3 regions of the Arthrobacter sp. Z1-15 genome follow, and region 1 is predicted to be linked to each of the others. Evidence: riboswitches for the same ligand, from Rfam matches in the RefSeq annotation. Region 1 holds a riboswitch; each other region holds the start of a gene.
What was found. A riboswitch is a leader RNA that binds a small molecule or an ion and turns the genes downstream of it on or off. The one in region 1 is predicted to bind thiamine pyrophosphate.

Region 1 (10,114 bases):
AAATGCAGGCTTTAGAAAAATAACATCAACGGCCGGCGCCACTGCGCTGCTTGCCACGGCGCTTGCATCGGCCTCAGGGCTGATTGGAGCGGGTCCTGCCAGTGCAGGAGTGTGCGGACACTATGAGAAGACCGAGTACTACGACTCGACTATCAGCCTTCCAAAACCCTTCACTTGGAGTCCTTTCTCGGGGGAGAGGCGAGTCGCTCACTATACCCACTGCACCAGTGACGGGTCGAACGTGAACGTGAGGGTTGATACAGCGGACGGTCCCCTGGACCTTTGCCTCCCTCCGGGTGAGTCTCGCCTTGGTTTTGTGAACCAAGACAAGAGAATTTCATACTCCTATGCCATCGGGGGGTGCTAAAAATGAAGGGCATAGCGAGGAAAATGACTACATTCTCGATCACAGCTGGAGTCTTGCTCGGTGGATCGCTGGCACTCGCGCCTGCAGGCCAAGCCGCATCTCCTTGCGGCTTCTACCCGCTCACTACGGGAAATCTCGGAGGTGGGGATGATGGAAACTATGAAAAGGGCATTTATAATCACTGCACCAGCAATGGTTCGACGGTGAAAATCAGAGTCGATTACACTTATGCGTCCGAGGAGTTCTGCGTAACTGCAGGCGAAACGGAACTATATGCAAACCCCAGCCTTGGCGCACTGCGTTACGCGGTCGCAATCGGCGGCTGCTAGGTATTCACCTGCGCTAGCATCCGAAACGACGTTGGCGGGATGTCGCTACTGGGGCTGTGGAACTTGTGTCTGACCGTTCCTCGGCCCCAGTTTTCGACTGTCGTCGTCGTGATTCTCGCCGCGCTGAACACGCGCGTGCAGTTCTTCGCGAGCCTTGTGGCGATCTGCGAGAGAGTCTGGGCCAGGCCCAGCCTGTGCATCCCAACCGGCGGCGGCCAGTCCAGTTTGGCCGGCCGGCCCGCCGGTTGCGCTCCGGGCGTTACTTGGAGGTGAGCAGCTCCGGGTGGTGCAGCTTGGCCACCTGGGGGTGCGCCCGGAGCCAGCCCTTGAGGACATTGGAACCGTAGGACGCCAGCATGGGGTTTTCCGGGTCATCGGAAATTCCGCGTGACTGCGCCGCGAGTTCGGCGGGCAGCTCCACCGGATCAATGACGGCGTCCAGGCGCGGCGACCAGAAGAACGGAATGGCGTAGCGGTCCACGCCGGGGGCCGGAGCCGTCACGCGGTGGATGGTGGCGGAGAGGTAGCCCTGCGTGGCCACTTCGAGCATTTCGCCGAGGTTGACGACAAGTGCCCCGGGGATCGGCTCCACCGGAAGCCAGGTCTCCGACTCGTGCGGGCGGACTTCGAGGCCGCCCACGGAATCCTGCAGCAGGAGCGTCACGAAGCCGTAGTCGGCGTGCAGGCCCACACCCTGGGCGCCGGCTTCCTGCACCTCGCCGCCCACGTAGTGGGCCAGCTTGGCCATCCAGGCCGGGGAGCCTTCAAACGGTTCGGCGAAGTGGTCTTCGGGCAGCTCGAGGGAGACCGCGATGGCGCTGAGCAGTTCCGCGCCCACCTCAGACATAAGCTCCGCCCACTCCATGGACTTCTCCCGCAGCTCGGGAAGGACCTCGTCAGGGAAAAGGTTGGGGCCCTGGACCAGCCAGAACGGCTGATCCGATGGGTAATCCGCCACGGGTTCGCGTTCCGGGCCGAAGTCGATCTGCTCGCGTGAATCCGGGCGGCCCTGGGTCAGCTCGGTCCCCAGCCGGGTGTAACCGCGGAAGTGCGGCGACTTGCGGTTATCCAGCTCCAGCCGGTTCTCCAGCGGCAGGTCGAAAAAGCGCTTGGTGACGTCGAACAGGCCCTCCCATTTGGACTCACCGGCACCGTAGCCAACCAGCTGGAAAAACCCGATCCGGTGGGTTGCTTCGCGCAGCGCAGCAATGAAGTCGGTATTGAAGGAACCGTCGGCATTGCGGGCGGTGCTCAGGTCCAAAACAGGGATGGAATCGGGGATCGCAGTCATGGTTGCGAAGCTACCACCAGCTGCTGTCAAGTGAGTAGCAATTGTTACGTCATCAGATGTCGTATCCACTCTGACCTGCGCGTTCTTTAAGCACCGGGAGAGTCATCGCGTAACGATACGTCTTTCAGCGACATGTTCGCGGCGGCGCCGGCCCGGAAATCACTGCGTAGTTCCGACGGGTTCCCAGTCGCCGCGGGGCCGATGCTCGGGTTCGCCGGAGCCAACGGTCCCCGCCCGGGGAGAGGACGCCACGGCATGGCTGCGGGCCGGAATGCGGCCGGCGCGGAAAGCCAGACGGCCGCCGGCTACGGCATGCCGCATTGCCGCCGCCATTGCCACCGGATCCTGGGCGCGGGTGACGGCACTGGCCAGCAGTACGGCGTCGCAGCCCAGTTCCATGGCCAGAGCAGCTTCGGAAGCGGTGCCGATGCCGGCGTCCAGGATCACCGGTACGGACGCCCGGGAGGTGATGAGCTCGATGTTGTGGGGATTGAGTATGCCGAGGCCGGTGCCGATCGGGGCACCCAGGGGCATGACGGCGGCAGCACCCAGGTCTTCCAGGCGCTGCGCGGTGACCGGATCATCAGAGGTGTAAGCGAACACTTTGAATCCCCGGGCCACGAGCTGCTCCGTGGCGTCCAGCAGCTCCACGACGTCGGGGAGCAGTGTCTCTTCATCGGCGATCACCTCCAGCTTCACCCAGTTAGTTTCCAGTGCCTCGCGTCCAAGCTCCGCTGTCAGCAGGGCGTCGCGCGCGGTGTAGCAACCGGCCGTATTGGGCAGGATCCGGATGCCGTTGCGCTCCAGCACCGCAAAAAGGGAATCGCCCTGCTGTGGGGTGAAGCGCCGCATTGCCACGGTGGTCAGTTCGGTCCCGGAGGCAAGCAGTGCCTGCTCGAGGGTGTGAAGGGAGGTCAGGCCTCCCGTGCCCATGATGAGCCGGGACGACAGTTCTGTGCCGTCGAGTTCCAAGTGGTCGGCTGTGAGAACGCTGGCCATGATTAGCCTCCCTGGATGGCGGTGACGATTTCAACGGTCTGTCCCTCGGCGACTGTCGTGCGGGACCAGGAGCTGCGCGGCACGACGGCGGCGTCCACCGCCACCGCTACGCCTAGGCGCCCGCCGTCGGCCGGACGGCCGTCCGGCAGCAGCGGGCGCCGGGTGGCGCCGGCGACGAGATCGGTGATCGTGGTCTCCCGCGGAACGTTCCTGGGGGTGCCGTTGAAGGTTATGGCGGGCATTACATGCTCCTGTTCGAGGTGGCGGGCGGCGGTGTGCTGAGCGGAGGCGTGGTGGGCGGCGAAGCGGCGGGAGCGGCGGCGGGCGGGTTAGGACTGCTGTGGTCGAAACGGTGCGGGTCGGCAGCGGCCAGGAACCGGGCATCGGCTGCCGGGTTGCTGCCGCGCATGCCGGTGAGAAGCTGGGCTGCGAGGCGGGCAGCCAGCGGAGCCAGCAGCACCCCGTGCCGCGAAAATCCGGTGGACACCGCCACACCGGGTACGGGCGTCCCGTCCGGCCTGCGCAGGGCGCCGAGGTACGGGCGGTCATCGGGGGTAGCGGGGCGGGCCTTGGCCATGACTTCGACCAGATCCAGGTCCGCAACTGCCGGTACGAGGGTCTGTGCGTCCCGCAGCAGGGCAAAAACACCTCCGGCGCTGGCCCCGTTCCGTCCGTCCTCGCGGGACGTGGCGCCAATGACGATCGTGCCGTCGCTGCGCGGCACCAGATAGACCGGTACGCCGTGAACCAGGCCGCGGACGGTGTGCTCGAGCAGGGGAGGCGCTCCCGCGGGCAGCCGGGTGCGCAGGATGTCCCCGTGCACGGGGCGCAGCGGCGGAGCATAGCCGGACGGCAGACCGTGCAGCCGGCTTAGTCCGGTGCCCGCTGCCAATAGCGTCTGTGCGGCGGCAAGTTCCCTCCCGTCCTCCAGCACGACGCCGGTAACGGCTCCGCCTCCCCACAGCAGGCCGGTGGCGGAAGCTCCAATGAGCACGGCAGGGCCGCCGTCTGTCCGGCCGGAAGGACAACCCTCCGTCCCGCCGGGTGCCACCAGGGCACCGAGAAGGGCTGCGGTGAGCCGGCGGGGGTCCACCTGATGGTCGGAGGGAATGCGGAAGACGGACGAAAGGCGGGGACTGAGCGCAGGCTCCAGCGTGCGTGCGGTTCGCAGGGATATCTGCTCAACCGTTGTCCCGTAACTCCTCTGCAGCAGGCGCAAATCTGCCAGCGCCTGCCGGTCGGCGGCATCGGCTCCGCAGACCAGGGTCTCGGTGCGCCGGTAACCAACGGACGCGCCCGCCGCTGCTTCCAGGGCCGAAACGAACGCCGGATATTCGGCCGCGGAGGCAGCCATCAGCGGATACAGGGGCTCTTGGCTGTACTGCACCTCGGAGGCCGGAGCCAGCATTCCCGCCGCGGCCAGAGATGCGCCGCCCCCGGGATCCGGGTCAACCACGGCAACTGTGCGGCCGCGCCGCCGCAGCTCCCAGGCTGCTGCCAAACCGATCACTCCGGCGCCGACCACTACGACGTCGACGGCGGGTGTTCCGGGGACGGAACGGGAGGGCTGGGGTGCAGGATTCACCGGGATGTCCTTTTCCTACGGCGGCATGACCCGCATCAGGTGTGGCGGTCGGCGCTTAAGCCCTCTCAGCCCCCAGGGGGACTCCCGCAGAACCGCTGCTTTACCAGCGTGTCAGGGAGCCTACCACGCCGGGAGCGGGCATCCACCGTCGCTTCGCGTCCCCGGGCGGGCTGGAAGGGCCGCCCTGCAGAGGCGGATCAGCGAATTACGATACACAAATATGCGCTAATCGCTTCGATGTGGTCTGATATCTACGTCAGTCTTTAGGTAAGCCTTACCTTTCGTCAGCGATAGGAATGCAGTTGTCTCCCTCCCATCCTCCTCATGGAACCTCCCGCAGAACCCTTCTGGGCGGCGCCGGCCTGGGCTTTCTGGCCCTTGCCCTGGGCGCCTGTTCCTCCCGCGAAACGGTGGCCGCCGCCGGCGGATCAGCCGGTTCGCAGGGCTTCACCGTGACTGACATGCGCGGCGTGCAGGTCTCCTTTGACGCTCCCGTGCAGCGGATTGCGACGACGGTGATCCCCTCGCCTTCCATGCTCGCCGCGGTGGACGGCGGTTACGGCAAGATTGTCGGCATCAACGAGTCCACCGTCCAGGCCAACCGGCAGGGCCTGTTCGGGGAGATGTACCCGGAGTCGAAGACGACCACCACGGTTTCCCCGTCCAGCTTCACGCCGAACATTGAAACGCTCACCTCCCTGAACCCCGACGTCGTGTTCCAGTGGGCGGACCAGGGCGACGGCCTGGTGGAGCCGCTGGAAACGGCGGGCTTCAAGACCGTCTGCCTGCTCTACGGCACGCAGGAATACCTGGAAACCTGGGTCTCGCTGTTCTCGACGATCCTGGGCAAGCCGGAACGCGGCACCGAAATTGTGGACTGGATGCACGCCGAGATCGAGCGCCTCCGGCAGGAACTCTCCTCCGTGACGACGCCGGTGCGCGTGGTCCACCTGGGCCAGTCCGGAGACGGCTACTCCGCGTCGAACAAATCCTCCTACATGCACTACTGGATGGAGCTGGCCGGGGGCCGGAACATGGCCGCGGACAACATCAGTGCCGAGAACGTGGTCAGCGCCGAGCAGCTCATCGAATGGGACCCCGAGGTCATCACGCTGGGAGGCTTCGACACCCGCACCCCGGCGGACGTGTACGCCGACAAGTCCCTGGCCTCCGTGTCAGCAGTGCGCAACCGCCGCGTCTACAAGGCTCCGCTGGGCGGCTACCGCTGGGAGGTCCCGTGCGCCGAATCTCCGCTGATGTGGCAGTGGGCCGCCGAGATCTTCCATCCCGGGCTCACCCGGCACAACCTCCGCGCAGCCATGCGCGAGAAGATCAGCTACCTCTACGGCTACGACATTTCAGAGACCCAGATCGACGCCGCCCTCCGCCTGGACCTGAACAGCGCAAGCACCGGCTACGAGGTCTTCAGTGCCTGAGACAAGGACGGGCACGACGACGGCGGCTGGCGCGGGCATCGCACGGGCGGCCCCGGCGGCGGCAGTTGAGGCTGCCGGCCTGCCCATGCCGCCGTCGGTCTCTTCCCGGCCGGCCCCGCCCGAATCATCCCGCCCGCCGGCCCGCAGCCACCGGCTGCCGCTGCTGCTGTGCGTCCTGATCCTGTGCGCGGTGGCCCTGGTGTCCATGGCCGCCGGCCGGTACTGGGTGCCGCCAAACGAAATCCTGCGCATCCTCGCCAACGAGGCAACGGCACTCTTCGGCGCCGGCGGGGGAGAGGGCGCGCTGCGGCGGACCTGGACCGATCAGGAAGCCACCGTGGTGCTCGACGTACGCCTGCCGCGCGTCCTGCTGGCGTTCCTGGTGGGCGGGGCGCTGTCCCTGGGCGGTGCCTGCCTGCAGGCCCTGTTCCGCAATCCGCTGGTCAGCCCGGACATCATCGGCGTCACCGCCGGAGCGTCCTTCGGCGGCGTGCTGGTGCTGACCCTTGGCCTCTCCGGCGGCTGGATGGTGGGCGGTGCGTTCGGCTTCGGCCTGGCCGCGCTCGCCGTCGTGCTGGCGCTGGGGCGGATGGGCGGAGCCGGCGGCCCGATGCTGATGATCGTGCTCGGCGGAATCGTGGTGGCCGCGTTTTTCAACGCGATGGTCTCCTTCATCACCTACACCGCCGATCCATACTCCGAACTGCCCTCGATTGTGCACTGGCTGCTCGGTTCCATTGCCGCCGCCAGCTACACCAAGGTCCTCACCGCCCTGGTCCCCGTGGCGATCGGTGCCGCCGTGGTGCTGGCGATGCGCTGGCGCCTGAACGTGCTTTCACTGGGCGACGACGACGCCGCCGCCCTGGGCGTGAACCCGCACCGCTCCCGCGTGGTCCTGCTGTGTGCAGTGGCCCTGATGACGGCCGGCACCGTGGCTGTGGCCGGCGCCGTCGGGTGGGTGGGCCTGGTGGTTCCGCATCTGGCCCGCCTTTGGATGGGACCGGATCACCGGGTGCTGCTGCCGGCGTCGCTGCTGCTCGGCGGCACCTATCTGATGCTGATCGACACCCTCAGCCGTTCCCTGTCCAGCAGCGAACTGCCGCTGGGCATCCTTACCGCCATTATCGGCGCCCCCGTTTTTGTGGTGCTGCTGGCCCGTTCCCAGAAGAAAGGCGCGCTGTCATGACCGTCGTGTCAGCCCTGACAACACCCCTGAGTGCAGCTCCGGCAACCGCGCCGGCCGCCGCTGAACCTGCGGCAGGCAGGTCAGCCGCACCGGCCGCCGCAGCCGGCCCCTTGATGTCCGTGACCGGGCTGGGCTTCCGTTACTCGCGGCTGCGCCCCTGGCTGTTCCGCGGCCTGGGCTTCGAGCTGGAACGCGGTGAGATCCTGTCCATCCTCGGCCCCAACGCACGTGGCAAAACCACCCTGCTCAAGTGCCTCTCCGGGCTGCTGACGCCCCGCGAGGGACAGATCAGCTGCGGCCCCGCCGTCGGCTACGTACCCCAGGACCACGGTGCCGGCGGCACCTCCTTCACCGTGGCCGAGATGGTGCTCATGGGCCGCAGTCGGCACCTGCGCGCCTACCAGACCCCGCGCCGCGAAGACCACGACGCCGCTGACGCCGCCATGGAACGGGTGGGCGTCGCCGCCTGGGCCAACCGCAGCTACGCCGAACTCTCCGGCGGCCAGCGGCAGCTCGTGCTCATTGCCCGGGCGCTGGCCTCCGGGTCCGAACTGCTGATCCTGGACGAGCCGGCCTCGGCCCTGGACCTGCACAACCAGTCCCGCGTGCTGACCGTACTCTCCGGCCTCGCCGCCGACGGGATGGGCGTCATCATGACCACGCACCACCCCGACCATGCCCTGCACGTCTCCCGCAATGCGCTGCTCTTTGTCGGCAGTGACGACACCCGGTGGGGGCCCACCGAAGAGCTGCTCACCGGCTCCGCACTCTCAGCGGTCTACGGATTGCCCATCTGCACCCCCACCGTGGGCACCGTCTCCGGCGACCGCGTGATTGCCGTGCCGGACTTCGGCCCCTCCTGCCGTGCGGACTGCCCCGTGCCTCCCCAGTCCGGCGCCGCACTACCTCCCCAGTCCGCAGCCGCACTGCCCTTCCGAAAGGACCTTCCGTGATTTACCGCCTGATCGGCGACGCCCCGATGCGCGGCCAGCGAGACCCCTCGTGGCGCGGTGCGCTGGACGACGTGGACGCCTACGACCTGAACGACGACGCAGCCCGCGCCCGGATCCTTTCCGCCGGCGGGCTGATCATCGGCGGCGGCGCTGACCATCTGCTCCTGGCTAAACACCGTGACGCGCTGAACGGCTTTGTCCGCGGCGGCGGCCGGGTGCTGGTGAACGGGCAGGTCGTGCAGCCGTTCATCGACGGACTGGCGCCGTGGCGGAAGCTGGAATTCCGCGGCCCGCAGGATGTGCGGCCACACTCCGTGGAACCGCATCCGGTCTGGGACGGCGTCGACTACCGGGATCTTCACTACCGCACGGGCGTCCCCGGGACGCACAGCTACGAGCGGCTGGAGGAAATCGGCGTCGCCGGCTTCTACGGACGCGGCTACCACCTGGACCTGCCCGACGGCGCCCGGACCGTCACCGGAATCGGCCAGTACCGGCTGCCCCTGGACTACAGCTACCGGCTCGGAGCGGGCGAAGTGCTCGTGCACGGCGGCAACGATCTGGAGAGCTTCTCCGACGAAAAGTACTCCACCCGGAAGCTCGGTCCCAACCTGGTGGCCTGGCTGGACGGCGGTTCCGGGAACGGGTCCGTTTCTGCTTCCGGGGTCCGGTCCCGCCACGACGCTGAAGGAGTCCGCGCATGAGCGCCGCAACCGCTACCGCCGCTGCGACGACCGCCGCAGCCACGACCCCCGTCGCATCGACCGCCGGCGCCGCGGCTGCTGCCGGGCCCGGAAGTGCCCCGCGCATCGGCCTGCTGCACGGCGGCACCTTCCCGGCGCTGCGCACCGTGGCCGATCCGGCGCTGGCACCCTACCGCCTCGAGCCGGTCTACCTGCCCGATGCAGATCCGGCCGATCTGGCCGCCCTGGACGTGATTCTGGTGGGAGACCGCCTGCATCAGGGCCAGCTGGCCCGTTTCGCTCCCGCGGTCCGGGCGGCGCTGCAGGATCCGGCCAAGACGGTGGTCGTGCTTGGCGAAAACAAGGTGGAGAACTGGCTGCCGGGTGTCGGCTACACCTTCCGCCCCACCGTGTTCTGGACCTGGCGCACCGGAGAGGACAACGGCACCCGGCTGCGGCTGCCCGGGGATCCGCTGTGGGAGTACTTCACGCCGCGCTCGGTCTCCTGGCACCACCACGGCCTGCTGCATCCGCCGGCCGGTGCGCGTTCCCTGGTTGTCATGGAGGAGGACGGCACCGACTCCGGCGCCCTGCTCTACGTGGACGAGGTGAACCAGCCGGCCCGCCTGCTGGTGACCACCATGGACCCGGTCTACCACCACGGGTCCGGGTTTATGCCCGGTGCGTCCCAGCTGCTGTACTCGCTGCTGCGCTGGGTCACCGCAACGCACGTTCCGGCCTAGGAGCGGGCGCCGGAATCTTCCGGAGCTCGCGGCTAGGTCCTGGTCGGCGTCGTGCCCGGCGCCGAACCCTGCACCTTGCCGAAGTAATAGGCGAGGAAGATGCTCATGGAGACGGCTCCGGCCAGGACCGCGGCCCGCTCGCGGGCGCCGGTGGCGGTACGGCCCAGCAGGGCGGTGCCGCCGGCGGCGTTCAGGGAGCTCCACACGGCGTTGGCCACGGGGCTGGAGAGCCCGACGCCGGGCGGCGCGGCAAACGGCGTCGGAAACTCTTTCCCCTGGACAGCGCTGACCCCGTGCGGCACCGCATTGGCCAGGAGCACTCCGGCGAAGAACCTGGAAACGAGAGGCATGGGCGGTGATCCTGTCAGTGGTGGCGGGGCACGCGGGATAGGCAGTTGGGCCAGTGTAGGAGCCGCCTCCCAGCCTGTACAGCAGCTGCCGCAGCGTCAGCCCAGGACCAGTTTGACCGCCAGGGCAAGCATCACGATGCCGATGAGCAGATCCAGCACCTGCCAGGTGCGCGGCCTGCTGAGGGCTCCGGA
Region 2 (10,114 bases), 210 kb from region 1:
TGCCCGGGCGCCAGCCGACCACCACCACCTCCTGGGTGAAGGAGTTCTTGAGCTTGATCCAGCTCCTGGACCGCCGGCCGGGCAGGTAGACGGCGGCCAGGCGCTTGGCCATCACTCCTTCCAGCCCGAGTTCCCTGCTGGATTCCACCGCGTCCTCCATGGACATGTCCAGCGCCGGCGGCACCTGGACATGGCCGTCCTCCCCCGCAGGTTCCACCGCCTGCTGCAGGATCTCCCGGCGCTGTGTATAGGGCAGTTCCAGCAGGGAATTTCCGTCCAGCCAGAGCAGGTCAAAGAGCATCAAATGCACGGGGGTCCGGGCGGCGGCGGCTTCGATCTCGCGCCTTTTTGTGAGATGCATCCGCGGCTGCAGCAGCCCGAAGTCGGGGCGGCCGGCCTTGTTGACCGCCACAATCTCGCCGTCGAGGACGGCCCGTTCCCCGTTCAGGTACTCGCCCAGTTCCTGCAGCTCGGGGTAGGCGGCGGTCATGTCATTGCCGTTGCGGCTGATCAGCCGGGTTCCTTCCGGGGTGACTTCGACAATGGCGCGGACGCCGTCCCATTTCATCTCGAAGCCCCACTCGTCCTCGTCGCCGACGTCGGCGCGGGTGCCCAAGGTGGCGAGCATGGGTTCCAGTGACGGCATGCCGTGCTCCGCTGCGTCGGCGGCCACGGCCCGGGGGACGTCCGCCGTACCCGGAAGGGTTTTACGGCTGGGCGCGGGTGCCGCGGCGGCTGCTGCGACTGCCTCCTGCGGCGAATCTGCAGAACCTGCCCCGTTCCTTTCGCCGGCCTTTGCCGTGGCTGCGGGTTCTTTCGTCAGCGGCCCGGCTTTCTTCGCCGCCGCCCCGGCGTCTTCCGACCCGGAGTTCGGTCCGGACTGCGGCTGGTGCTTCATGAGGTGGATGAGCCAGTTATTGGCCCCGCCTTGGCCCCCGGTGTGGATCAGCGCGAACCGCCGGTCGGCGCTGCCTTCAGAGGCGAGTCCGCCGTCGGGCTGTCCGTGCAGCACTGCGATGACTTCCTTGCCGTCCCGCCATTTTTCCTTCTCGTAGGTGCCGTGGTCCCAGATCCGGACCTCTCCGGCACCGTATTCGCCCTTTGGGATGGTGCCTTCAAAACTGCCGTAATCCAGCGGATGGTCCTCGGTCTGGACGGCCAGATGGTTCTTGTCCGGTGAATCCGGCGGGCCCTTGGGCAGCGCCCAGGAAACCAGGACGCCGTCGTGCTCCAGCCGGAAATCCCAGTGCAGGCGCCGTGCGTGGTGCTCCTGGATGACAAAGCTGTTGCCCTCGGAGGGTTCGGCGGGCTCCTCGGGCACCGGTTCGGGTGTCTTGGCGGCATCGCGCATGCTGCGGTATTTGCTGAGCCGGTCAGCGGCGGCGGATTCGCCGTCCCCAAGCGCGTCCGCATCCAGTTCCCCGGAGTCCATGCCCGCCAGCAGGTCGCCGTCGTCGGCCAGCCGCCGCACAACCTCTTCGTAATCAAGCTGCGCCAGGTTGGGGTCTTCCAGCTCTTCCCAGGTCCGCGGAGCAGCAACCGTGGGGGTGAACCGTCCGCGCAGGGAGTATGGGCAGATGGTGGTTTTGTTGCGGTTGTTCTGGCTCCAGTCCAGCAGCACCTTTCCGGTGCGCAGCGACTTCTTCATATCGGAGACGATCAGGTCCGGATGGTCGGCTTCGAGTGCCCGGGCGAGTTCGTGGGCCACGGCACTGACCTCCTCGGAGGTCTGTTGGCCGTCCAGCGCCGCGTACAGATGGATGCCCTTGGATCCGCTGGTGACCGGGCGGGCATCGAGGCCCATGTCGGCCAGGATGTCGCGGGCCAGCCGGGCAACTTCGGCGCACTGGGCCAGATCGGCGCCCTCTCCCGGGTCCAGATCCAGCACCAGCCGGTCGGGGTTGTTGATCTTGCCGCGCGGGCCGAAGCGCCACTGCGGCACGTGGATTTCGAGGGCGGCGCTCTGGGCGAGCCAGGTCAGCGTTGCCAGGTCATTGACCAGCGGATAGATGTTGGTGCCGCTCTTATGCTCGATGGGAAACCGCTTCACCCAGGTGGGGGCGGAGGTCTCAATGTTTTTCTGGAAGAACACCTGCCCGGGATCCTCCGGAGTGCCTACGCCGTGCACCCAGCGCTTGCGGGTGCACGGGCGGTCGCGGGAGTGCGGCAGCAGCGCCTCGGCAACCGCGGCGTAGTACGCCAGGACCTCGGCCTTGGTGGTTCCGGTTTCCGGATAGAGCACCTTGTCGAGGTTGGTCAGCCGCAGGCGGTGGCCGTCCACATTGACGGTTTCCTGCTGCTTCAGACCCGCTCCGCTGCTCGCCATGGTCCCTAGTCTTACCGGGAATACGGGCCGATTTCCACTATTTGCCAGACTGCTGGGGGAATTACGCCACGGGCGTTCCTGCTCCCCTCGGTTCAGTGGAAGGACCTGTGTAAGTTGGAAAGATGACGGATCCACAGCGGGTTTTGGTAACGGGCGCCACGGGCTACATCGGCGGGCGGCTGGTTCCGCTCCTGATTCAGGACGGACACAAAGTGCGCGTCCTGGTCCGTTCCCCGGAGAAGCTGAACGATGTGCCGTGGCACGACGACGTCGAGATTGTCCAGGGCGACCTCACGGACAGGGACTCCGTGGCAGGTGCCATGGCCGACACGGATACGGTCTATTTCCTGGTCCATTCCATGGCCTCCGGCAAGGGCTTCGCGGCCCAGGAGGAGGACATTGCGAACATCGTCGCCCGAGCCGCGGAAGAAGCGGGCGTTCGGCGGATTGTCTATCTGGGCGGCCTGCATCCGGAGGGTGAACTCTCCCCGCACATGCGCTCCCGCACCGAGGTGGGGCGGATCCTGCTTGAGGGCAAGGTTCCCGCGGTGGTTTACCAGGCCGGAGTGGTCATCGGTTCCGGGTCCGCCTCGTTCGAAATGATCCGCCACCTGACCGAAACCCTGCCGGTGATGCCCGCGCCGAGCTGGGTGCGCCGGCGAATCGAACCCATTGCCATCCGCGACGTGCTGCATTACCTAGTCCGTGCCGTCGACCTCCCCGCGGACATCAACCGCACGTTCGACATCGGGTCCCGGGAAGTGCTGACCTACGCGGAGATCATGAACGGCTACGCTGAGGAAGCGGGCCTGCCGCGGCGCCGGATCTACGCCCTGCCCCTGCCCGCCCCGCGGCTGGCCGGCATGTGGGTGGCCCTGGTGACGCCCATTCCCCGGTCCATGTCGCTGCCGCTGGTCGAATCCCTCCAGCACGACGCCGTGGCCAAGGAACACGACATCGACGACTACCTGCCGGGGCCCGACGGCGGCCGCACCGGCTATTCCGAAGCGGTGAAGCGGGCGCTGGGCAAGGAAAAGCGCGGCGAGGTGGAAACCACCTGGGCCGGAGCCTCCCCGGCGGCCGATGAGGCCTCATCCCCGCTGCCCAGCGACCCGAACTGGGCCGGGCAGACCGTCTACGTGGATTCCCGCCAGCGCCGGTCTGCGGTGGCTCCGGAGCATGTCTGGCGGGTGATCGAGGGCATCGGCGGCAAGAACGGCTGGTATTCGCTGCCCATGGCCTGGGCCATCCGCGGGGTGCTGGACAAGACCGTGGGCGGCGCCGGGCTCACCCGCGGCCGGCGGAACCCCACCACCCTCTTCACCGGCGACGTCGTGGACTGGTGGCGGGTGGAGCTCCTCGAGCGCGGAAGCCTGCTGCGGCTGCGCGCCGAAATGCGGGTTCCCGGAAAGGCCTGGCTGGAGCTGCGGGTGGATCCCGACGGCGACGGCAGCCTCTACCGGCAGCGTGCCATCTACTTCCCCAAGGGGCTGGGCGGCAAGCTGTACTGGTGGCTGATTGCCCCGTTCCACGGCCTGATTTTCCCGTCCATGGCCAAGAACATCACCAAGCACGCGGCCCGGCTGGCGGAGGAAAGCTAAGTCAGCCTTCCACGCGCAGGCCCAGGTTCGCCGCCAGCAGCGGCGCCAGCATCATCAGCTGCGCATCATCCACAGTGGCGCCGCTGAGACCGGGCAGGTGCGTAATGGACCGGAAGTCTGTGGTGCGCAGGTCCACGTCCTGCAGCACGGCGCCGGAGAGGTTCAAACTGCCGATGCGGCAGTTCCGGAAGGCCACGCGGGTGGCCTGAACGCCGTCCAGGTCCAGTTCCTCGATGGTGCAGCCGCTGAACAGCACGTCGGTGAGCCGGGAGCTGCGCAGGTTGACGAAGTCCAGCTTCCCGCCGTCGATGTGGACGGAGTTCCAGCCGTTGTCATACAGCTCGGCCGATCCCAGCCTGCTGCCCTCCAGCACCACGTCCCGGAAGGTGCTGCGCGGTGCACGGAACACCGGCGCGTACAGGCCGTTGAACCGGCAATCCAGGAACCTGGCTCCGCGCAGGCCGGTCTCCGTCATGGACACCGACGTGAATTCGCACTCCGTGAAGGTGCTGCCCTGCAGGTCTGTGCCGTCAAAGGACCGGCCGTCAAAAAGCAGTCCCTCGAAGCTGCCGGAGGCTTCGGGCGCCGCCGCATCGGTCAGTGCGTTCAGGCGGACCGGATCCAGTGCCGGTTCCCGCGTCTTTGCGGTGCTGTTTTTCCCTCCGGTCTTTCCTCCGGCAGCGCGGCCGGTGCCCGGCCAGCGCGTTGCGGGCGCCACGCCTACTTGCGCCGGCCGAAGATGAAGTAGGACAGCGGACCGATGAAGTTCACGGCGCAGGCCGCGGACCACAGCGCCCGGGGTCCCCGCACCTCGGCGGCGGGACGGCGCCAGATGTCCGCGAGGGCAAGGCCGGCCAGGAGCACCTGGACGGTGGCTCCGACCCCAACCATCTTTTTCTGCTGGGCGGTGAGGTCCTTGGCGGAGTTTTTCTTGACCACTGTGCTCTCGTTTCTGTTGGGGATGCCGGGCGGGAGCTGCTGCCTCCGCCCGGCACCGCTGCTGTGCTTACGATTCTCCCGCGCCCGCGGCGAAAAACTCATACTCCCGGTGTGTCGATTCACGGAAGGCCGAGCGGGTGAGCTCCCGGACGTCCTCGGCGCTGCGGTCCAGCACGCGTTCCAGAATGCGCACCGCGGCTGCCGTGGACTCGTTAAAGGCGGGATCACTGTAGGTGTTCAACCATTCGGCGTAGGGGTGGCCGGAATGGTTGGTCCCGGACAGCCGGGCGCCCACGTCCGCATAGACCCAGAAGCAGGGCAGAAGGGCGCCGACCAGCCGTTCATATTCGTGGGCACCCCGAACCGGACCGGCACCGTCGGCGCTGCCCAGCAGATGCTGCAGATAGCCGCGGGTGACCGGCCCCGGTGAAGCTCCGCGTCCCGCGCCCCCCGTCTCCGGCAGCCACGAGGTGTGCAGCTCCATCTCGGTGGCCAGCGCGTCGTACGCCGCCCTGGCCCAAAACACCTGCTCTTCAAAGGCGGGAGCCAGTTCGCTGGCACGCGCCAGCGCCCGGGCGTAGCCGCGGAGGTACAGGGCATCCTGTGCGAGGTAGAAGTCGAAGGCTTCCCGGTTCAGCTTTCCGCTGCCCAGGTCCCGGACGAAGTCCAGTTCATTGATTTCCGTCCGTACGGCGGCCGTCTGCTCCCAGAGCGCCCCGGTGTGCGGACCGGCCGCTTCCACGGGCGGTGTTTCCTCCACCGGTTCCTGCACCGTCCCCGCTGCCGGGAGGGGCTCCAGCCCGCGTTCCCACACCCCGTGGAAGTGGTGCACCGGCCCGTGGCCGGCACCGACGTCGAGCTCGTCGGCATTTTCCAACGCCTCCTGCAACCAGGCTTTGGTCGCCGTTAGCGCCTGGTCCCAGCGGCCCAGGCGGGCATGGAACGTCGCCATGGCGGCGGACATCGAGCATCCCGTGCCGTGGGTGTTGACCGTGTCCACCCGCGGTGCCTGGACCTGCAGCACCAGGGGGTCCGCTGCGCCGGCATCCACCAGGGCATCGGGGCACCGGTCCCCCGCCAGGTGCCCGCCTTTGACCAGGACCTTGACGCCGTAGGCGGCAGAGAGCCGTTTGCCCTGTGCCAGGGCGCAGTCCCAGGACTCCGCTACCGGTTCCTGCACCAGCACGGCCAGCTCGGGCAGGTTCGGCGTCACCAGGTCCACGCGGTGCAGCAGCTGCCGCAGGGCCGCCTCCGCGCCGTCGTCCAGCAGGCGGTCGCCGCTGGTGGCAATCATGACCGGGTCCAGGACCACGGCGGGCACGCCGGCTTCCGCCAGCCACGCGTCAACAGTCTGCGTGAGATCCGTGCTGCCGAGCATGCCGATCTTCACGGCGTCAATGCCGACGTCGTCGCCCACGGCTTCCAGCTGTTCGCGCAGGAAGCCGGCCGGCGGGGTGTGCACCGAGCGCACGCCGCGGGTGTTCTGGGCGACCAGCGCGGTGACGACGGCCATGCCGTACCCGCCCGTGGCCGCGATGGATTTGAGGTCGGCCTGGATTCCGGCGCCGCCGGTCGGATCGGTGCCGGCGATGCTGAGGATCCGGGGGATCCGGGGGATCCGGCCGGCGCTCATGCGTGGCTCCCTGCATGCCAGGCCCGGACCAGATCCGCGGCTGCAGCCTGCGGATCGGCCGCTGCGCAAATGGCCGACACCACTGCGGCGCCGGTGGCACCGGCTGCCCGCAGCGCACCGATGTCCTCGCGCACGATGCCGCCGATGGCCACCACCGGCAGCGGCGCCCGCGCCGCGAACTCGGTAAATCCGCTGATTCCCAGCGGCTTCGGATGATTTGCTTTGGTGCGGGTGGGCCGGATGACCCCGGTCCCGAGGTAATCCACGGTTCCCGGCGGCAGCGCTGCGAGCGCTTCCAGATGCTCCGCGGTGTTGGCGGTCAGGCCGACGACGGCGTCCGGGCCCACGAGCGTGCGCACCAGTTCGGCGGGCAGGTCGCTTTGGCCCACGTGGACTCCGTGGACGCCGGCGCGGGCGGCCCGGGCCGCCAGGTAGATGTCCACCCGGTCATCCACCAGTACGGTCGCCCGGTTTCCTGCGGCTTCGGCGACAGCAAGGACCAGGGCGTAAAAATCAGCCGCCGAGGCGTTCTTTTCCCGTACCTGGATGGTTTCCACGCCGCCTGCCACTGCGGCCCTGACGGTCTCGACGACCCCGCGCGGCCCGCAAAGGACCGTGTCGGTCACCAAGTAAATGCCGCTGTTGTGGACGCGCTCCCGGGCCCGGGACACGTCAGCGACTCCGGCCTTCATGCGCTCACCAGCCGCTGCTTCAGGTCCTGCGCGTTGAGAGAGGCGAGGGCGTCGAGGAAGCCGACGGCGAAGCTGCCCGGTCCGGAGCAGGACTCCGCTGCCGGTTCAGCCGCAACGGTGTAAACGGCGGTTGCCGCCGCCACTGCGGCCAACTTGCCGCCGTCGTCGGCTGCGCCCAGGAATGCTGCGGTGACAGCGCCCAGCGCACAGCCGCCGCCGGTGACCCTGGTGAGCAGCGCATCACCGTTACTGACCCGCAGGGTCTGTACGCCGTCTGTGATCACGTCAGTGGGGCCCGAGACGGCGACAACGGAACTGTATTTTTCAGCCAGCAGGAGCGCCGCCGGAAGGGCGCTTTCCGGATCGTCGGTGGCGTCGACGCCGCGGCCGCCGGACCCGAGGCCGGCCAGAGCAATGATTTCCGAGGCGTTCCCGCGGATGGCCGTCGGCTGCAGGGCCAGCAGTTCGGCCGCGAGGGCAGTGCGCACCGGCAGGCTGCCCACGGCCACCGGGTCCAGCACCCAGGGGGTACCGGCATCATTGGCGGCTTCGGCGGCCTCCAGCATGGCCCGGCGCTGTTCCTCATGCGGGGTGCCCAAATTGATCAGCACACCCGAGGCCGCCCGGGCGAACGGTCCTGCCTCCCCCGGTATGTCGGTCATCGCCGGTGCTGCGCCCAGCGCGAGCAGAACGTTGGCGGTGAAATTCGTGACCACGGCATTGGTCAGGCACTGCACCAGGGGCGGTTCGGCGCGCAGGCGCGCCAGGAGGGTGGAAACGATTAACGGTGTCAGGCGAATAGTCATCCGCGACATCCCTTCGCTAGTTCGAACTAGATCAGGTTCAACGGGTGTTATCTCAGCCTGTCGGCACCCCGTGTCACTGCAAAGCACTCTAGGCCATTTGCGCGCCCGTTCCCACCTGGGCCCGAGGGACCCCGGCCGGCGCTGCTCCGGCCGCCCTGCTTACGCCTGTCCGCCCGTCCGCCGGGTCCGCCGGTTAGAGCGTGGAGTGGTCACCCAGCCGGTGATAGGTGCGGTTGTGGTAGACCAGCGGCTCGTCCGGCGCCCCCGGGCTCAGGATCTCCAGGACTTCGGCAGTTACCAGTACGGAGGAGCCGACGGCGGTGCGCTCCAGGATTCGGGCGCGGAGGGCCCGCGGCACATCCCGCAGCAGCGGTTCCCCGGTGGGAAGATCCTCCCAGGCCAGCGCCGAAGTGAAGCGTTCGGAACCCGGGCGGGCAAAAAGATCGGCCAGCCCGGCATTCCGGGCGCCCAGGAGGTGCACCACAATGGTCTCGGCAGAGGCAACAACGCCGGCTGAACCGGAGGCCGAGGCCAGCGAAAAGACCAGGATGGCCGGATCGGCCGAAACGGAAGACACAGACGATGCAGTCAGTCCCACCGGACCGGACCCGCCGTCGGCAGTAATGACGGCCACTCCCGCCGGATGGGCACGGAAGGCGTCCTTGAAATGGTCTGTGAGCATAGGTCCTACGCTAGAACCTCAACAATGGTTGAGGTCAAATCGGAGCCCGCCCGCTGCGGCGACCCGCGGCCCGGCCGCAGCCGCTCATCAGTAGTCCAGGACGGGTGCACCGGTTCCCCGGCCGGCTGATTCGTCGTCGGGGTTTACAAACCGGCATTCGGCAAGCGAGAGGCAGCCGCAGCCGATGCAGCCGCCGAGGCGGTCCCGCAAAGCCTCCAAGGAGTGGATCCGGGCGTCCAGTTCCTGCCGCCACGCCAGTGACAGCCGCTGCCAGTCATTGTGATCCGGCACAGCGTCCGTCGGCAGTTCTTCCAGGGCGCGCGCAATGGTGGCCAGCGGGATTCCCGCGCGCTGGGCGGCCCGGATCACCGCAACCCGCCGGAGCACGGAGCGGTCAAAGCGCCTCTGGTTCCCCGCCGTGCGGCGGCTGGCGATCAAGCCCTGCCGCTCGTAAAAGTGCAGCGCGGAAACCGCCACCCCGCTGCGCTCCGCCACCTGGCCCACCGTCAGTTCGGACCGGGCGGAGCCGCGTGGGTCCGCTAACCCGTCACTGCCTGCAGTCTTGCCCATATTCGCCTCCGTCCCTTCCATTATCGGCGTTCCGCGGGCGCCGCCGACATCCTGCGGGCTTTCACGGCAGGCAGCATCCGGGCTTTCTCGTCAGGACTCTGGCGGCTCCGCCGCCAGCGTGCCTACAGTGGCGCCCTGAACAGTGTCCGGACGCCCGGTCCGGACCGGAAAGGCCGGCGTGAGCACTGCAGCTCCCGCCGCCGGAACCCCGGTTTTCCTGCAGGGCACCGGCGGCCCCGATCCTGTTCCTGCCCGGATCATCCGCGAGCAGTTGGTGCTGGAACCCGGTCTGGCCAACTACACCGTCCTGAATGTCGCGTGGGCCGCCGGCGCGGCTCGCGATGTCAGCGTGGTGCCGGCACTGCCGCCGCGCTACCGGGACAGCGCCGCCGCGGCGGAGCTGCCCGGGCCCGACGGCGGACGGGGCCTGGCAATGGCCGGAATGGATCTGCTGCGCGCAGCAGCGGCGCCCTGGCCTGCTGCTTCCGGGGCCGGTGCGGCCGCGGAAACGGATACGGCGGCTGCGGAGGAACGGGTGCTGGCCGGCAGCGTGCAGCGATGGGTGCTGGAGCTGGTGACCAATGCCGCCGTAGACCGACGCGTGCCGCTGACCGAAGCCGCTTCGGATTTTTCTCGCAGCATCATCTATTACCTCCGCCGCGGAGCCGACGCCCGGTCCGTCATTGCCAATGCCCTGCGCCTGTCCCCGCAGGACGCCCCGGTCATCCTGTTCGGGCACAGCCTCGGCGGGGTGGCGGCGGTGGATCTGCTGACCGGGCCGGAGTGGGACGCAGCCGGCATGCGGGTTGACCTGCTGGTCACCGCCGGCTCCCAAAGCCCGTGGCTCTACCTGCTGGGCGGGCTG
Region 3 (10,114 bases), 630 kb from region 1:
CGCAGCCACCTGAACTTCCACCGCAGCGCGGTCTAGGCTCCTCCGAGCCTCCGGAACCGCCGTTATACCTCCGGAACCACCGCACGCGGTGTCTTGTCCGGAGAGCGGACGGGCAGCAGTGCCAGCAGGCCCAGGAGCAGGACGAGCAGGATGCCCAGGATGCCGTAGCGCTGGGCGCCGAAGATACTGATGAACGCGGCGAACAGTGCCGGTGCCAGGAAGCTCACGGCACGGCCGGTCGTGGCGTAGAGCCCGAACAGTTCGGCTTCCTGGCCCTCGGGCGCAAGCCTGGCCAGGAAGGCCCGGGACGCGGACTGGGCAGGTCCCACAAACAGGCACAGGAGCAGGCCGAAGATCCAGAACGTGGTGTCGCCGGACCACTGCAGCCCCAGCATGCTCTGCTCATCGGGGCCAAAAACCGCGATCAGTCCGCCGGAGACCAGCAGCCCGACCAGCGAGAAGACAATGACGTTTTTCGGTCCGACCCGGTCATCGAGAACCCCGCCGGCGATGGCGCCCACGGCGGCCACCACGTTGCCGAAGATCGCGAACATGATCACCTCGGGCAATTCCCAGCCGAAGGTTCCCCCGGCAATCACGCCGCCGAAGGTGAAGACCGCGGCCAGGCCGTCCCGGAACACGGCGCTGGCCAGCAGGAACCAGACCGTATGCGGGCTGGTCTTGAAAATGGCCTTGATGCGGCGGAAGAGCAGCCCGTAGGAGGCGAAGAAGCCGATTCCCGCGGCACGCTGCTGCCGGGGGACTTCGGGAACCATGAACAACACCGGAAGCGCAAAGACGGCCAGCCAGACGGCGGCGAAGACAGCAACGGCCCGGATGTTCAGGCCGTCCTCCGAGGTGACGCCGAACCATCCGACATCGGGGTTGATAAATCCGACCAGCACTGCGGCCAGGGCAGCGATGCCGCCCACATACCCCATGCCCCAGCCGAAGCCGCTGACCCTGCCGACCGTGGCGGGGGTGGAGATCTGCGACAGCATGGCGTTGTAGTTGACGCCGGCAAATTCGCTGAAGACGTTGCCCAGGGCAATCAGGCCCACTCCCAGCAGCAGGAACTCCGGGCGCGGAAAGACAAAGAAGCAGAGGGCGGTGACCAGGCAGACCATCCCCGTATTGATCCCGAGCCACAGCTTCCGCCGCCCGCCGGCGTCGGAGCGCTGCCCGACGACGGGCGCCAGCAGCGCCACTGCCACTCCTGCCAGTGCCACGCCGTATCCGAGGACCGAGGAGGCATGAGCCTCGCCGCCGAAGCTCTCGGACGTCAGGTACACGGTGAACACAAAGGTGGTCATGACCGCGTTGAACGCCGCGGATCCCCAGTCCCAGGCCGCCCATGCCGCGACCTGCCGCTTCCGGATGGCCGGCGGCCGGAAACCGCCGGGTGATGCGCGCGGAACTTCTGTGTCGGAGGTCATAAGCCAGATGCTATCCCTGCGCGGTGCGGGGGCCGGGTTACCCGGAAGCTCCGGCATGTCTGTTGGTGCGGCGCCCGCTGTGGCACCGCCGATGAGACTTGGCTGTATGCCATGGGTAGAATAGGTGGACGCCCTCTGACCACCACCTTGATAACTGCAGCCCTGTCCGCGGCTGGAAGACAGTCAAAAAAGCTCGGGAGATCTAGTGCTAATTGTGCTCACCGTTTTGTTTACGGTGGCATTGGTGGCGCCCTTATTGTTCCGCAGGATCGGCCGGTCGGCGTTCTACGTCCTTGCCGCCGTCCCCGCAGCAGCCTTTGTGTGGCTGCTGGTCACGTTCCCCCGGTACACAGGTGCCGACCAGACGCTGGCCTCGGGCGCTCCCAACGCCCCGCCGTCCGTGATCATCCCCTGGATTCCCGATCTCCGCGTGGAGCTGGCATTCCGGATGGACACCCTGGCCGCGGTCCTTTCCATCCTTATCCTCGGCGTCGGATCACTGGTCCTTTTCTACTGCGCCCGCTATTTCCGGCCCGGGGACCCCCAAATGGGTGCCTTTGGTTCCCAGCTGCTGGCCTTCGCCGCGGCAATGTTCGGCCTTGTGACGGCAGATGACCTGATCCTGCTGTTCATTTTCTGGGAACTGACCACCATTCTGTCCTACCTGCTGATCGGCTACTCGGCGCACCGTTTGTCGGCACGCCGGGCGGCCCTGCAGGCGCTGATCGTCACCACCTTCGGCGGCCTGACGATGCTGGTGGGCATGGTCCTGATCGGAGACACCGCCGGTACCCTGCGGATCTCCGAAATCCTGGCCATGGCTCCGCAGCTGCTTGAGCGCGGCGCCGTCGTCGACGTGGCCATTGTGCTGATGCTCGTCGGCGCGGTGTCGAAATCCGCGCTGCTCCCGTTCCACTTCTGGCTCCCTGCCGCCATGGCCGCACCCACGCCGGTCAGCGCCTATCTGCACGCCGCTGCCATGGTCAAGGCCGGCATCTACCTGGTGGCACGCCTCGCCCCCGGCTTCTCGGAGTCCGCGTACTGGCACGTCGTCGTGCTGGTCCTGGGCCTTTCGACGATGCTGCTGGGCGGCTGGCGCGCGCTGCGCCAGTACGACCTGAAGCTGATCCTGGCCTACGGAACCGTCAGCCAGCTCGGTTTCCTGACCCTTGTGGTGGGGCTCGGCAACCGGGAAGCCGCCGTTGCCGGGCTGGGCATGCTACTGGCCCACGGCTTCTTCAAGGCGACCCTGTTCCTGGTGGTGGGCATCGTCGACCACCAGTCGGGCACCCGCGACATCCGCAAGCTCTCCGGCATCCACCGCTCCTCCCCGCAGCTGTTCATCGTGGCGCTCATCGGCGCCGCTTCGATGGCGGGCGTTCCGCCGCTGCTCGGCTTCGTGGGGAAGGAATCGGTCTACGAGACCTTCGTCCACTACGCCGAGAAACAGGGAACCGCAGGAGCTGCAGTGCTGCTGGCCGGCGTCGTCATCGGTTCCATCCTCACTTTCGCCTACAGTGCCCGGTTTGTCTGGGGCGGTTTTGCCACCAAGGCAAACTGCCCGCCCACGCCCTTCAAGCGGGTTCCCTGGGCCTTCCTCGCGGCTCCGGGCATCCTCGCCGTCGTCAGCGTGGTGTTCGGCCTGTGGCCGGCACCGCTGGACGCGGCCATCGTTTCCTACGCTGATCTGTACCCGGCCGACGGCGAACCCACGCACCTGGCGCTGTGGCACGGCTTCACCACCGCCCTGCTGCTCACGGTCATCACCATCGGGATGGGGCTGCTGCTCTTCTGGCAGCGCCTCGGCGTGGAACGGGTGCAGGCACGGTTCACCGCCCCGCTGGATGCCGAGCGCTCCTACCGCGGGATCATCGGCGTGCTCGACGACGTCGCGGTCTGGGTTACCGGCCGCACCCAGCGCGGTTCGCTGATGTTCTACCTCTTCGTCATCCTGTCGGTGGCGGTCGTGACCCCGCTGTTTGCGCTCATCGTGCGGGACGCGCCCCTGCCCGAGCAGTTCCACTGGTTTGACTCGCCGCTGCAGGTAGTCATCGGCGTCGGCATTATCCTGGGTGCGCTGGCAGCAGCCCGCGCCAACAAGCGCTTCCTCGCAGTGCTGATGGTCAGCGTCACCGGCTACGGAATTGCCCTGATCTTCGCCCTGCAGGGCGCACCCGACCTGGCCCTGACCCAGATGCTCGTGGAAACCATCGTCCTGGTGGCCTTTGTCCTGGCACTGCGTTCCCTGCCCGCCCGGCTGTGGAAGCGCGAACCGGCCGGCCACCGGCTGCTGCGCGCGGCGCTGGGCCTGGCCTTCGGAGCCACCATGGTCATGATCGCCATGACGGCCATGGCTTCCCGGGTCGCCGAGCCGATATCGCTGGCATTCCCGGACCTGGCCTACGAGGTGGGCGGCGGCGCCAACATTGTTAACGTGACGCTCGTTGACGTCCGCGCGTGGGACACCTTCGGAGAGCTCTCCGTCCTCGCCATGGCCGCCACCGGCGTCGCATCTCTGATCTTTGTCCGCGGACGCGGCGACAAGCGACGCCGGGCCGAGGGCGTTGCCACCGGCTCCGTGGACCGGGGACGCGAACACTTTGCGTCGTCGTCCGGACGCCAGCAGGCCACACTGGCACTGGCCCGCAAGTTCTCCAGCGTCAGCCGTGACGCCTGGCTGGTTGCCGGCCGGACACTTGCCCCGGAACGCCGGTCAATCATCTTTGAAGTGGTCACGCGCCTGCTGTTCCACTCGGTGATCCTGTTCTCGATCTACCTGCTGCTGGCCGGCCACAACATGCCCGGCGGCGGTTTTGCCGGCGGGCTCATGGCCGGACTCGCCCTGACCATCCGCTACCTGGCCGGCGGCCGCTTCGAACTGGCGGAAGCAAGCCCGGTCAGCGCCGGCCTCCTGCTTGGCGGCGGGCTCGGCATAGCCGGATTGTCAGCGGCCGTGCCGCTGTTCTTCGGCGGGCAGGTTCTGCAGAGCGCCATTATCAAGTTCACCTGGCCGCTCTTCGGCGAGATCAAGTTCGTCACCTCCACCATCTTCGACATCGGCGTGTACCTCGTGGTGGTCGGACTGGTGCTGGATGTCCTGCGGAGCCTGGGCTCCGAAATTGATGAACGCAGTGAAGGCGGTTCCTCCAGCCAGGAGGAGACACTGGAGCCCGAACCCGAAATAGCCAGCCGAGAGGAGGAGGTAGCCCGATGAGCATAAACATCACCTTTATGGTCATCATGGGAGCGCTGTACGCCTGCGGCATCTACCTGCTCCTGGAGCGCAGCCTGACCCGCGTGGTGCTGGGGCTGACCATGCTCACCAACGCCACGAACATCCTGCTGCTCTCCACCGGCGGGTTCCAGGGCCTTGCCCCGCTGTTCAACGCGGACATTGCAGCGGAAGACTACAACGACCCGCTGCCCCAGGCCTTTATCCTCACCTCCATCGTCATCTCCTTCTCCGTGACCGCGTTCATGCTGGGCATCATTTACCGTTCCTGGGTGCTGAGCCGCCAGGATGAGGTCCAGGACGACATCGAAGACCGCCGCGTGGCGAGCCAGAGCAGCTTTGATGCCGAAGACGACGCCGATGTCCCCGAGGACACCACCGAATTCACCCCGCCCGAAGAGGCTGAAGAGGCGCCGGGCTCCCTGCGCGCCACCGGTCAGAGCACCAGCCCGGAGGCCAAGGAATGAACACGATAAGTCTGGCCCCGCTGGCGGTGGTCCTGCCGTTCTTCGGTGCCGCCCTGGCCTTCATCCTGATCCGGCACACGCGCGCCCAGCGCGTAATCAGCATCAGCATCCTGACCGTGACGCTGATCCTGGAAGTGATCCTGCTGTTCTCGGTGTGGGAGACCGGTGCGCAGGCGGTGAACCTGGGCGGCTGGCTGCCGCCGGTGGGCATCACCATGGTGGTGGACCAGTTCTCCGCGCTGATGCTGGTGGTCTCCTCGGCCGTTAGCCTGGCGGTCCTCATATACGCCGCGGGGCAGGGCATGACCGACGGCGACGAGGACGGGCCGATCTCGATCTTCCACCCGACCTACCTGATCCTGGTGGCCGGGGTGTCCAATGCCTTCCTCGCCGGAGACCTGTTCAACCTGTACGTGGGCTTCGAAATCCTGCTTACGGCCAGCTACGTGCTGATGACCCTGGGCGGGACCACGCCGCGCATCCGCGCCGGCGTCACCTACGTGGTGGTGAGCGTGGTTTCCTCGCTGCTGTTCCTGATCACCATTGCCATGATTTACGCGGCCACCGGCACGGTCAACATGGCCGATCTGGCCGTCAAACTGGGCGACCTGGACCCGGGCACACAGCTGATGCTGCACCTGATGCTGCTGGTGGCGTTCGGCATCAAGGCCGCCGTCTTCCCGCTGTCCTTCTGGCTGCCTGACTCCTACCCGACGGCTCCGGCTCCGGTGACCGCCGTGTTTGCCGGGCTGCTGACCAAGGTTGGCGTCTACGCCATGGTCCGGACCGAGACGCTGCTCTTCCCCGGCGACCGGATCAATACGCTGCTAATGGTGGTGGCGGGGCTGACCATGGTGGTCGGGATCCTCGGCGCGCTGGCGCAGACGGACATCAAGCGAATGCTCTCCTTCACCCTTGTCAGCCACATCGGCTACATGGTGTTCGGGCTGGCCGTGGGATCGGTGATCGGCATTGGATCCGCCGTGTTCTACGTGGTCCACCACATTACGATCCAGACCTCGCTGTTCCTGGTCACAGGCCTGATTGAGCGCCGCGGCGGCACCGCCAACATGGACCGGCTGGGCGGGCTGGCCAAGCTGTCCCCGCTGCTGGCCGTGCTGTACTTCATTCCGGCCATTAACCTCGGCGGGATTCCGCCGTTCTCCGGCTTCCTCGGCAAGCTCGGGCTCATGGAAGCCGGCGTGGACCTGGGTACTCCGCTGGCCTACGTCCTGGTAGCCGCCAGCGTGCTGACCAGCCTCCTGACCCTGCTCGTGATGGCCCGCGTCTGGAACCGGGCATTCTGGCGGACACCGGAGGACGCAGTGCACCCCGACCCCATCCTGCTGGCCACGGGCGTCGGCGGCTCTTCACTGCGCAACTCCGGCGACGTTACCGAGAAGTCCTCGGGGAAGTTCGCCGGCCGCGACGCCGTCGACCTGCTGCCGCGGACCATGGTGTATCCCACCGTGGGGCTCGTGGCACTGGGTGTTTCGCTCAGTGTCCTGGCCGGGCCGCTGTTCTCGCTCAGCGACGACGCGGCACAGGACCTGCTGGACCGCACGCCCTACATTGAAGCCGTTTTGGGAGAGGGGGCTAACCGATGACCCGCAAAGCCCAAATGCGCAAGCGCCCGCGCGTGCCGCTGCTCAAGGAAATCCCGCTGCTGATCTGGCTGGTGTTCCTCTGGGGCGCCCTCTGGCAGGATTTCAGCGCCGGCAACCTGGTCTTCGGTGCGGTTATCGCTTTCATCGTGGCCAACATCTTCTACCTGCCGCCGGTGGAGCTCAGCGGCCGGTTCAACCCGGTTTATGCGCTGGGCTTCGCGGTCCGCTTCTTCTACAAGCTGGTCCACGCCAGCTTCGAAGTGCTGTGGCTGTCCGTTGCCAAGGGTCCGCACATCAAGAACGCCGTGGTGGGCGTGAAACTGCGCAGCCACTCGGACCTTCTGGTCACGGCCACCGGCCACGCGCTGTCGCTGATCCCCGGTTCCCTGGTGGTGGAGGTGGACCGGTCCACCTCCACGCTGTACCTGCACTGCCTGAACGTTTCCACCCCCGAACACGCGGATAAGGTCCGCAAGGACGTCCGGGACACCGAATCCTGGCTGATCCGCAGCATCGGCACCCGCGAGGACCTGGAAGTCCTGAAGGCTGAAGAAGCGTTGTCCCGAGGAGAAGCCGCCGTGCCGGGCGGTACCGCTGCAACCAGCAAGGGAGCCCCGTCATGATGACCGTTTTTGTGGTCCTGGTGTCCATCATGCTGTCGGCCTCAGCGGCCGGTGCGATTTTCCGGATCGCCCGCGGACCGTCCATTCTGGACCGGGTGCTGGCAGCCGATGTCCTGCTGGCAATCGTTGGTGCCGCTCTCGCAACGGACATGATCGTGAACAAGAACCTCAACTTCCTGGCGCTCCTGGTGTCCGTCTCGCTGATCGGCTTCATTGGCTCCGTGACGGTTGCCCGCTTCGTTACGGACAGGAGATAACCGGTGAACCAGGAACTGAAAGACGTCATTGTCGGAGTCCTGATGCTCGGCGGTGCCCTGATGTCGCTGGCCGCAGCCATTGGCCTCACGCGTTTCCCCGACCTCATGAGCCGGATGCACGCCGCTTCCAAACCCCAGGTGCTGGGCCTGCTGCTGTTCCTGCTGGCCATGGCCGTGCAGTTTGAAAGCTGGGTCCTGCTGCCGGTCCTTGCCGTGTGCTGGCTGTTCATGCTCCTCACCGCCCCGGTCTCCGCCCACATGATTGGCCGCGCGGGTTACCGCACCAAGCACCTGCGGCCGGAGCTGCTGACGATCGACGAGCTCGACGACGTTGTGGCGCGGGCGCAGGAGCTGCTGCTGCAGGCCAACGCCGGAACCGCCGGGGATGACAGCGACAGTGAAGACCCGCGCGTGGACGGCGACCCCGGCGAACACCCGCCGGCCGGCTCGCTGGACGACGACGCCGTACCCGTTACTCCGGCGCGGGCTCCCGAGGCGCAGCCCGGGGCTGTGTCCGGAGCCGAAGCGGAAAACAATCAGGGCGCCCGCCGCCCGGGACACAGTCCCGAGGGCTGAGCGCCCCGAAGTAAGGCGGAGGACGCCTAGACGATTTCCGGCGTCTTCTGGTAGCGCTGGATGGCGCGCTGGGTGCCCCGGTTCGTCAGCACGCGGATGCCCTGGCTGACGGCACCGGATACGACGGCGAAGATCACCGCGGTGCGCAGGCTCACGTCCAGGACACCGTCCTTGTCGCGGGGCGGCTCGTTGCCCGTGACCCGGGTCCAGACAAAGTCCAGGATCTTGGCGGACAGGAGACCGGCGCCGATGCTGGCACCGGTGGCGAGCAGTTTGAGGATCAGGTTCATGATGCTCCTAGGGTTGAAGGCCTTTTCCCTAACCCTACCCGCCGATCCTCCCCTTCGGGCCGTTCCGTGTGTACAGTGGGAGGCGCAAACATACGACAGGGGAGCGCCTCTGCCCTTACTCTCTGCCCGGGGTTACAGCCGGTCAGAAAGAACAAGGAAAGACCAACGGCGCTGAGAGTGCGGACATCCGCAGACCCTCGAACCTGATCCGGTTAGTACCGGCGCTAGGGAGTCGAGATCTCACGGGACCTCACGGCAGTCCGCCGTGGACGGTCCCTCCCCTCCTGTACCTCAGGAGGATTTTTTTATGCAGCAGAACCGTTTCCAGCAGCAGTTGTCATCCCTCCGGCGCCCGTGGCGGGTGGTGGATATTGTGGTCGCCTCCGTGCTGGGCGTGGCAGTAGGCGTAATTTTTTGGGCCTGGTCCCTGGGCTACGCCGGCGTTGAAGCCCTGATCCTTGCTTTCCCTCCGCTCGGCGGGCTGTACACCGGCGGATGGTTGATCGCCGGCGTTCTCGGTGCGCTCATTATCCGCAAACCCGGCGCTGCAATTTACTGCGAAGTCCTCGCCGCCGCAGTTTCCGGCGTGCTGGGCACCCAGTTCGGCCTGTCGGTGCTGCTCTCCGGCTTCATCCAGGGCCTCGGCGCGGAACTGGTGTTCCTGGCGTTCCTTTACCTCCGGTACACGCTGCCCGTGGCGGTGCTGGCCGGACTTGTCTCGGGAATCTTCCTCGGCGTCAGTGAAAGCATCCTCTACAAGCCGGAATGGGCCTTCCAGTGGCAGGCGCTGTACACGCTGTTCGCCGCCGTCTCCGGAGCCGTCATTGCCGGATTTGTCTCCTGGCTGATCGCCCGGGCGCTGGCCCGCACCGGAGTGCTGGCCCCGTTTGCGTCCGGACGGGCTGCGGACGTTCGCTCCCATGCACGCGCCTAGGCGGTCCCCGGCCGGAGCCCCCGCAGCGGTCCGAGCCCGCGACTACAGCTGGCGGCACTCCGGGCGCAGCACCCCGGCCGTCTCATCCCTGTCACTGGACATTGAGGCCGGCGAAAAGGTGCTGCTGCTCGGGGCCTCCGGCGCCGGCAAATCCACCCTGCTGCATGCCCTCGCCGGCGTGCTGGGCGAAGGGTCCGGCCCCGATGCCGCCGGTGAGGAGCACGGCACCCTGACCCTGGACGGGGAAACTCCGCTGAAGGCCCGCGGCCGGGCCGGACTTGTGCTGCAGGATCCCGACTCCCAGCTGGTGCTCTCCCGGGTGGGCGACGAAGTGGCGTTCGGCGCCGAAAACCTCCGGGTGCCGCCGCAGGAGATCTGGGAACGGGTCCGGGCGAGCCTGGACGACGTCGGGCTCCGGGTTCCGCTGCACCATCCCACCGCAGCCCTGTCCGGCGGGCAGAAACAGCGGCTGGCTCTGGCATCGGTGCTGGCCATGCGGCCCGGGCTGCTGCTGCTCGATGAACCCACGGCCAACCTGGACCCGGCGGGAGTGCTGGAGGTCCGTGCCGCCGTCGAACGCGTCCTGGAACGCACCGGCGCCACGCTCATCGTGGTGGAACACCGCGTTTCAGTGTGGGCCGACGTCGTGGACCGCGTGGTGGTCCTGGCGGCCGACGGCGGAATCCTCGCCG

Region 2: it holds a riboswitch for thiamine pyrophosphate, as region 1 does, so the genes downstream of both, thiM (hydroxyethylthiazole kinase) here and M1D40_RS01260 (FAD-dependent oxidoreductase) in region 1, are expected to answer to the same signal.
Region 3: it holds a riboswitch for thiamine pyrophosphate, as region 1 does, so the genes downstream of both, M1D40_RS16260 (ECF transporter S component) here and M1D40_RS01260 (FAD-dependent oxidoreductase) in region 1, are expected to answer to the same signal.

The regions. Positions count from the first base shown of each region.
Region 1 is NZ_CP096454.1:241,440-251,553, forward strand. Features, by position in the region: gene M1D40_RS01235 (DUF6355 family natural product biosynthesis protein) at 1-367, shown strand, start outside; gene M1D40_RS01240 (DUF6355 family natural product biosynthesis protein) at 391-696, shown strand; gene M1D40_RS01245 (isopenicillin N synthase family dioxygenase) at 956-1,987, opposite strand; gene M1D40_RS01250 (thiazole synthase) at 2,147-2,986, opposite strand; gene thiS (sulfur carrier protein ThiS) at 2,989-3,228, opposite strand; gene M1D40_RS01260 (FAD-dependent oxidoreductase) at 3,228-4,571, opposite strand; TPP riboswitch at 4,566-4,669, opposite strand; gene M1D40_RS01265 (ABC transporter substrate-binding protein) at 4,874-6,007, shown strand; gene M1D40_RS01270 (FecCD family ABC transporter permease) at 6,000-7,193, shown strand; gene M1D40_RS01275 (ABC transporter ATP-binding protein) at 7,190-8,146, shown strand; gene M1D40_RS01280 (hypothetical protein) at 8,143-8,850, shown strand; gene M1D40_RS01285 (hypothetical protein) at 8,847-9,572, shown strand; gene M1D40_RS01290 (hypothetical protein) at 9,605-9,922, opposite strand; gene M1D40_RS01295 (LysE/ArgO family amino acid transporter) at 10,019-10,114, opposite strand, start outside.
Region 2 is NZ_CP096454.1:26,836-36,949, reverse strand. Features, by position in the region: gene M1D40_RS00195 (ATP-dependent DNA ligase) at 1-2,326, opposite strand, end outside; gene M1D40_RS00190 (SDR family oxidoreductase) at 2,449-3,927, shown strand; gene M1D40_RS00185 (pentapeptide repeat-containing protein) at 3,929-4,645, opposite strand; gene M1D40_RS00180 (PLDc N-terminal domain-containing protein) at 4,648-4,866, opposite strand; gene M1D40_RS00175 (bifunctional hydroxymethylpyrimidine kinase/phosphomethylpyrimidine kinase) at 4,934-6,499, opposite strand; gene thiE (thiamine phosphate synthase) at 6,496-7,191, opposite strand; gene thiM (hydroxyethylthiazole kinase) at 7,188-7,997, opposite strand; TPP riboswitch at 7,989-8,078, opposite strand; gene M1D40_RS00160 (flavin reductase family protein) at 8,191-8,679, opposite strand; gene soxR (redox-sensitive transcriptional activator SoxR) at 8,767-9,249, opposite strand; gene M1D40_RS00150 (hypothetical protein) at 9,428-10,114, shown strand, end outside.
Region 3 is NZ_CP096454.1:3,515,013-3,525,126, reverse strand. Features, by position in the region: gene dcd (dCTP deaminase) at 1-36, shown strand, start outside; gene M1D40_RS16300 (MFS transporter) at 63-1,436, opposite strand; gene M1D40_RS16295 (Na+/H+ antiporter subunit A) at 1,642-4,650, shown strand; gene M1D40_RS16290 (Na(+)/H(+) antiporter subunit C) at 4,647-5,135, shown strand; gene M1D40_RS16285 (Na+/H+ antiporter subunit D) at 5,132-6,742, shown strand; gene M1D40_RS16280 (Na+/H+ antiporter subunit E) at 6,739-7,365, shown strand; gene M1D40_RS16275 (monovalent cation/H+ antiporter complex subunit F) at 7,365-7,622, shown strand; gene mnhG (monovalent cation/H(+) antiporter subunit G) at 7,626-8,198, shown strand; gene M1D40_RS16265 (DUF4235 domain-containing protein) at 8,225-8,488, opposite strand; TPP riboswitch at 8,576-8,736, shown strand; gene M1D40_RS16260 (ECF transporter S component) at 8,796-9,422, shown strand; gene M1D40_RS16255 (ABC transporter ATP-binding protein) at 9,409-10,114, shown strand, end outside.